2 linked regions of the Pleomorphomonas sp. PLEO genome follow. The protein of the gene in region 1 binds, or shares a complex with, the protein of each later gene. Links are inferred from orthologs where the notes say so. Each region holds a gene or a part of one and is shown on either strand. Other genes may lie near its edges.

Region 1 (3,635 bases):
GAATGGACCGGCGCATCACCCTCGACGAAGGGCGGATCGTCGAACTCGAGTGATCTTATAACCGCTTGCCGTATAGTTCTGGAGAGCCGGCCATGTCCCGCATCACCTACGTCAATGGGCGCTACGTTCCGTCGCGGGAGGCCGTCGTCAGCGTCGAGGATCGGGGCAACCAGTTCGCGGATGCCGTCTATGAGGCCTGTCAGATCAAGGATGGCGCCATCATCGATCTTCGCCGCCATCTCGACCGGCTCGACCGGTCGCTGGCCGAACTGAGGATTGCCGCGCCGATGAGTCGGGCGGCGATGACCCATGTGCTGCGGGAGGTTGCTCGTCGCAATCGGGTCGAGAATGGCTATGTCTACTGGCAGATCTCCCGTGGTGCCGCGCCGCGCGATCATGCCTTTCCCGTCGGCGTGAATCCGACCTTTACCGCGACGGCCAAGTCGCTGGACGTTGCCGCGGCTGCTCACCGCTATGAGAAGGGCGTGCCCGTCATCACCCTTCCCGACAACCGCTGGGAGCGCGTGGACATCAAGACGGTTGGCCTGCTGCCCAACGCGCTCGCCAAGCAGGCGGCGCGCGAGGCTGGCGCCTTCGAAGCGGTGTTCGTCGACGCCGAGGGATTTGTCACCGAGGGATCGTCCGCCAATGTCTGGCTAGTCGACGAAGAGGGCAGGATCGTCACCCGCCCGGCCGAGCGAGGCATTCTCCGTGGCATTACCCGGTCGGTCTTGATGGAGGTGGCGGCCGCCGAGGGTGTTCCGGTCGTCGAACGTCACTTCACAGTGGCCGAGATGAAGGCGGCACGGGAGGTATTCTTGACGTCGGCCGGCGCGATTCTTTGCCCCGTCGTGAGCATCGACGGCGAGGCGGTCGCCAATGGCGCTCCTGGCAGCGTCGCCGCCGGTCTGAGGCGGCGCTTCCATGATATCGCCGAGCGCACACCGATTTGACGGCCAAGGCCGCCTTGGGCAAAATTGTCACATGCTCTCCGAAACACGGATAGCACGAGCCCACCGACCGTGACACGCATTCGAAATGGACTGGTAATTTCCGACGCGCCCGGCGTAACCATAAGTCCGGGCGACGCGTAGCGTCGGTGTGGCGTTTGCCCCTCACAAAAAAACGAAGTCGAAAAGGCCGAATAAAATGGCGGACAAAGCCCAAAATCTTCAGGACACCTTCCTTAATCACGTCCGTAAGAATAAGATTTCGCTGACGATTTTTCTGATCAATGGCGTCAAGCTACAGGGCGTGGTCACCTGGTTCGATAACTTCTGCGTCCTCCTGCGGCGCGACGGGCATTCCCAGCTCGTCTACAAGCACGCCATTTCCACCATCATGCCGGCTCAGCCTTTGGCCCTTTTCGAAGGTAGCGAGGAACCGAACTGAGTCCGATGGGTTCCGTTGTTGTCCGCTCATGGATCGCTCCATGGGCGGCTTATCACGGAAATCAGTTATTGGCCGCGCGCGGCGCGGTTTTCGGGAGGTTAAGTGACCGACGAACAGGATCTTGAAGAGGGCGGCCGTCCTCGCAAGAAGAGTGTCGATCGCATCGATGAGCCGGCGAGGGCATTGGTTCTTGTGCCCGATCTGCGTCAGCGGGGGGGCAGGGACGACGCTGCCACAATCACCCAGCGCGATCTTGAAGCGCGGCTTGAGGAAGCCTCCGGCTTGGCCTTGGCCATCGATCTCAATGTGCGCGCCACCCTTCCCGTGCCGGTCAACCAGCCGAAGCCGGCAACGTTGTTTGGCTCCGGCAAGGTGGAAGAAATCGGCGAGAGGGTAGAGGCCGAGGAGATCGACCTCGTCATCGTCGATCATGCGCTCACGCCCATTCAGCAGCGCAACCTGGAAAAAGCCTGGAAAACCAAAGTTATCGATCGTACGGGGCTCATCCTCGAAATCTTTGGCGAACGGGCACGGACGCGCGAAGGGCGACTGCAGGTGGAACTTGCCCACCTCAAGTACCAGAAATCGCGCCTCGTCCGCTCGTGGACTCACCTTGAGCGGCAGCGCGGTGGTTTCGGCTTCCTGGGTGGTCCCGGCGAAACGCAGATCGAAGCTGACCGGCGCCAACTCCAAGATAAGATTACGCGCATTGAGGCCGATCTCGAACAGGTCAAACGTACGCGAGATTTGCACAGGCGACAGCGGCGCAAGGTGCCGCATCCGGTGGTGGCGCTGGTTGGCTACACCAACGCCGGCAAATCGACGCTGTTCAATGAGCTGACCGAAGCGGATGTGTTCGCCAAGGATCTTCTGTTTGCAACGCTCGATCCTACGCTTCGCCGCATCAAGCTGCCGCACGGTACCGATGCCATTCTGTCGGACACCGTGGGATTCATTTCGAACCTGCCGACGCACCTCGTCGCGGCCTTCCGGGCAACGCTTGAGGAGGTGATCGAGGCGTCGATTATCCTGCATGTGCGAGACATTTCTCACAAGGATACCGAGGCGCAGGCGAGCGACGTTGCGGAAGTGCTGAAGCAACTCGGCCTCAATCCCGAGGATCGCGACCGCATCATCGAAGTGTGGAACAAGATCGACCTTGTCGACGACGCGCGGCGCGACGTTCTGCTGGCGCAGGCAGAGACCGAATCCCCTGGCGGGCAGGAACGGCACGTTGTCTCGGCCGTCACCGGAGCGGGTTTGCCCGAACTGTTGGCAGCTATCGAAGCAAGGGTGGTTGGTACCAGGCCGGTGCACGAACTCGCCCTCGATCCTTCCGACGGCGCCGGACTTGCCTGGCTCTACGATCATGGCGAAGTACTCGAACGGCACGAAGGCGATGACGGCACGCTACGCCTGACGGTGCGCATCGCCGACAAGTCGATGACCACCTTTCATCAGCGCTATGGCGAACGCATTCAGCATCCGCTCGCGGAAAACTGATCTCAGCCGGGCAAGTTTAGCAACATGACTAGAGTATTGTGCGTTCATCAGGTTGACTGAATGCCACCGTCGAATCAGCAGAAAGTGGAGACTATGAACCTACCGTCCAGGCGAGCCTTTCTCGGCGCGCTGCCTCTTGTCCTTGCCGCTTGCGTTACGAACCCCGGCGTGCCGGCGATGCCGCCGCTCATCGATCCAACCAAGCCGAAGCGCTATCCTTTGCCGTCCGCTGAGTATGTCGCGATGTACGGCGAGATTAAGGACGGCGGGTTCACTGTTCCCGCGGTGGATCTGACGCGGGTCAATCCGGCGTTCCTGCGCCGGGAGGTCGACTATGTGACCGACGAGCCGGCGGGCACCCTCATCGTCGATACACCCGCCCGCTACCTCTATCTGGTGCTGGGTGACGGCCGGGCGATGCGCTACGGCATCGGCGTCGGTCGCGAGGGATTTGCCTGGGCCGGTTCCGCCGTCATTCGTCGCAAGGCAAAATGGCCGTCGTGGCACCCGCCGGTGGAAATGCAGGCGCGCGATCCCAACTCTCGCAAGTGGGCTGGTGGCATGCCCGGCGGTCCGGACAATCCGTTGGGCGCCCGTGCGCATTACCTTTATCAGGGCAACATCGACACTCTCTATCGTATCCATGGCACGGTGGAGCCTTGGACGATCGGCAGCAACGTCTCCTCCGGGTGCATCCGCCTGATCAATCAGGATGTCATTGACCTGTTCGAAAGAGTGCC
Region 2 (3,988 bases), 790 kb from region 1 along the record:
AAGCGGGTGAGATAGAGCTCCATCAGCGCGTCGTGCGTCTCGTCGAAGAAGCTGCAGAGCGCGTCCCCAACCAGAACGACGCGAAAGCCACGATCGATGCCACCGAGCGCCGAAGCGAGTACGCAGACGTCTGTTTCTCCGCCGGTGATGACCAGCGTATCGACATCGGAACCTGACAACATCGCGTCGAGCTGTCCCTCGGTCCACGGCGAGTAGACACGCTTGTCCAGCACGCGCGCCGGTGGCGCAAAGCGTTCAAGGGCGGGAATGATCCGTATGGCTTCGGGATCGAGCTTCTCAAGCGTTATGTCAGCCCAGCGCCGGTAGTAGCGCGCCCAGGTGCCGCGTCCCTCGCCGGGATGGGCCGCGGGAATGAAGCGTGTGAAGAGGGTACGATCGGCATGGCGTGCGCAGATCGCCTCGATCGTCGGCCTAACCCGTTCCAACCACGGCATCGCCCATGGATAGCCGGGGCCAAACACGCGTTGCATATCCACGCAGAGATGCAGCGTGCCCGGCCCCAGCGGCCCATGGATTAAACCTTGATGGACCATTGGCGTTCTCAGAGCTTGACGGCCGCCTCGCGCGCCCACAAGCGAAGCTTGCGGCAGCTTTGGACGAAGGTCGCTATCGAGGCGGCGCCGTCGAGAGGAACGAGCCCCTCGTCGGCATCGGGTTCCAAACCGGCCTTTTCGAACAGCGGATCGGCCTCGGGGCTGTAGGCGATGAACTTGCAGTGCGCGAAGGCATCTGCCACGAAGTCGCGTGCCGCCGCTTCCTTGGCCAGCATCTGAGCTCCCTCTTTGGACAGAATGAGCGCGACGGCATCGAACAAAACCGAGGGGCCGCCGTCGATCATGTGCTTGGCTGGCAGTTGAGTGCCATCGGCGGTAACGACACCGCTCACTTTGGGCGCGATCAGTTCCACGGTGGCGCCTTCCTTTTCGATCGCCATCTGCAAGGCCTTGAGAAGCTTTCCGTCGCAGCCGTTGGAGACGAGGACACCCACCTTGCGGCCGGCGAAGCTCGGCGGACCGTTCTGGATGATGCTGAGGGCAGGTGAGGGGGGTAGATCGTCGCGTGGCGCCACCGCGGCATCGGCCGGCTTGGGCAAGGTCTCAAGTCCGATCCGATCAGCCACCGTCGCGCCGAGCGCCTCATCGATGTTGAGGAGATGGGCGACCATCCGCTCGCGGATCACCGGGTTCTCGCATTTGCTGAGCTCGAAAGTCAGCGCCATGGCGATGTGCTTCTGCTCCGGCCCGGTCTGGCTGTTGAAGAATTGCCGTGCCTGACTGTAGTGGTCGGCGAAGCTCTCCGGCCGCAGCCTTGCCTTCGGGCCCTCGATGGGTTCGCGGAACGAGCGCGCGCCCTGTGCCGGATCTTCGCGCGGCCCTTCGCCCAACGAGTTCGGCTGATAGTTGGCGCGGCCAACCGGATTGCGCATCGCCATGTGACCGTCCTGCTGGAAATGGGCGAACGGGCACTTCGGCGCATTAATGGGAAGATGCGTGAAGTTGGGACTGCCGAGCCGCTTCAGCTGTGTGTCGAGATAGGAAAAATTGCGCCCCTGCAGCAGCGGGTCGTTGGAGAAGTCGATGCCCGGCGGCACGTTCTGCGTCATGAAAGCGACCTGCTCGGTCTCGGCGAAGAAATTGTCCGGCATCCGATCGAGCACCAACCGCCCGACGGGGCGAGGTGGCAGGATCTCCTCCGGGATAAGCTTGGTGGGATCGAGCACGTCGAAATCGAAGCTATCGGCAAACGCCTGATCGAATAACTGGACGCACAATTCCCACTCCGGGAAGTTGCCCGATTTGACGGCCTCCCAAAGGTCCCGCCGATGGAAATCGGGATCGGCGCCGTTGATCTTCACCGCCTCGTTCCACACAACCGACTGAAGCCCGAGCTTGGGCTTCCACAGGAACTTGACGAAGGTGGACTCGTCGCGTGCGTTAAGGAAGCGGAAGGTGTGAACGCCGAAGCCTTCCATGAAGCGGAAGGAGCGGGGGATGGTCCGATCGGACATGACCCACATGATCATGTGCATCGATTCCGGCGTCAGCGAGATGAAGTCCCAGAACGTGTCGTGTGCCGATTGCGCTTGTGGGAAGCCACGATCTGCCTCTGGTTTCACCGAATGGATGACATCCGGAAACTTGATGGCGTCCTGGACGAAGAACACCGGGATGTTGTTGCCGACGATGTCCCAGTTGCCTTCCTTGGTATAGAGCTTCACTGCAAAACCGCGCACATCGCGGGCCAGATCGGCCGAGCCCTCGGAGCCGGCCACCGTTGAGAAGCGGACGAAAGCGGGCGTCTTTTCGCCGGCGCGCTGGAAAATGTCGGCGCGGGTGTAGTCGGCGAGCGACTCATAGGTCTCGAAATAGCCATGTGCGCCATAACCACGGGCATGCACCACCCTCTCGGGGATGCGCTCGTGGTCGAAATGGAAGATCTTCTCGCGAAAATGAAAGTCTTCAATCAGGCTTGGGCCGGGCGTTCCGGCCTTCAGCGAATTCTGGTCATCGGCAACCGGGGCGCCTTGTGCCGTGGTCAGAACAGGAGTGTCGCCAGCTCTCGTCTGGTGCAGTTCGCCGCCTTCGCCACGCAGCAGTGTCTGATCATGGATTTTCGTCGTTGTGCGCTTGTCTTGCGTTGCCTGCCTGGCCATTCTTTTTTGCTCCTCAATGGAAACTCTTGAAGGGTCGGGCCAGCTCACCGGCTTGGCCTCACGTCGACCTAGCGTGTCCTCTCGTCGTGGAAGGTCTGTGGAACTCGAGGGGCTCGCTGGGGGGAGCGCGGTGACGGAACTTGGGACTCTAGGCGAGCTGATCGGCCGCCACGCTTTGAAGGCAGAACCACAAGCGTCGGTATTTGTTCCGCCGATGGGGAAATTTACCCGGTCGTGCGAGACCGCAAAAACAATGCAAATGAGGCCAACGTAGAAAAAAAGCGCGGGATTTCTCCCGCGCCATTTAGCTTAGGGCAAAGCATAGGCGAGAACGTAATCGCCCGCCTTGGTGCCAATCGATCCATGTCCGCCGGCAACGATCACCACCATCTGGCGGCCGTCGCCGAGGGCATAGGTCATCGGTGTTGCCTGTCCGCCGGCTGGCAGGCGGCCCTTCCACAGCTCGCGGCCTGTGGTGAGGTCGTAAGCGCGGAGGTAGTTGTCGACCGCCGCCGCCAGGAAGGCGACGCCACCCTTGGTGATGATCGGGCCGCCGATGCCGGGGACGCCGACCTTGAAGGGTAGAGGCAGTGGCGTCATGTCGTGCACCGTGCCGTTGCGGTGCTTGTAGATGATCTTGCCGGAGGTGAGATCGGCGGCGGCGACGTAGCCCCACGGTGGCGCTTGGCAGGGGATCTGCAGCGGACCGAGGAATGGCCCCATGAAGACGCCATAGGGGGCGCCGTCATTGCGGTTGAGCCCTTGCTCGCTGCCTTTCTGGTCCTGACCGCGCGGCGGGATGTCCGCGCTGGGGACCAATCGCGAGGTGAAGGCGAGATAAGTCGGCATGCCGAACATCACCTGCCGTTCCGGATCGACGGCGATGCTGCCCCAGTTGAACACGCCGAAATTGCCCGGGTAGATCAGGGAGCCCTTCAATGAGGGCGGCGTGTAGCGGCCCTGGTAGTTGAGCTCGTGAAAGCGAATGCGGCAGGCAAGCTGGTCGAACATGGTCACGCCCCACATGTCTTTCTCCTGGAGAGGTGGAGGCGTGAAGGTGAGGGCGGTCAGCGGCTGGGTCGGGGAAGAGACGTCTTCCGCAATGGTGCCACCGGGAGCCGGAACTTCGGTCACCGGCAGGATCGGATCTCCCGTCCGGCGATCAAGGACGTAGATGTCGCCCTGCTTGGTCGCCCCGACGAGGGCCGGCACCGTGTTCCCATCGGCTTTGGTCAGATCGAGCAGGACAGGCTGCGCCGGCACGTCCATGTCCCAGAGGTCGTGGTGGACGGTCTGGCGGACCCAGCGATCCTG

Evidence for each region.
Region 2: the proteins of hfq (region 1) and AB6N07_RS14480 are in contact, whole or in part, in a crystal structure (PDB 3VU3), measured with the Escherichia coli proteins. The link is inferred for Pleomorphomonas sp. PLEO from one-to-one orthologs.

The regions. Positions count from the first base shown.
Region 1 is NZ_CP166625.1:3,909,162-3,912,796, reverse strand. What follows is about bases 1-2,770. They hold hfq (RNA chaperone Hfq), read left to right. Parts: upstream 1-1,149; coding sequence 1,150-1,392; downstream 1,393-2,770. Other genes in these bases: hflX (GTPase HflX), read left to right, coding at 1,555-2,770; AB6N07_RS18160 (D-amino-acid transaminase), read left to right, coding at 93-953; AB6N07_RS18165 (ABC transporter ATP-binding protein), read left to right, coding at 1-53. Also shown: more of hflX, read left to right, coding at 2,771-2,895; AB6N07_RS18145 (L,D-transpeptidase), read left to right, coding at 2,989-3,635. UniProt on the Escherichia coli protein: RNA chaperone that binds small regulatory RNA (sRNAs) and mRNAs to facilitate mRNA translational regulation in response to envelope stress, environmental stress and changes in metabolite concentrations.
Region 2 is NZ_CP166625.1:3,124,735-3,128,722, forward strand. Bases 119-3,114 are described here. They hold AB6N07_RS14480 (catalase), read right to left. Parts: upstream 2,675-3,114; coding sequence 563-2,674; downstream 119-562. Other genes in these bases: AB6N07_RS14475 (cysteine hydrolase family protein), read right to left, coding at 119-554; AB6N07_RS14485 (glucose/quinate/shikimate family membrane-bound PQQ-dependent dehydrogenase), read right to left, coding at 2,984-3,114. In the rest of the region: more of AB6N07_RS14475, read right to left, coding at 1-118; more of AB6N07_RS14485, read right to left, coding at 3,115-3,988.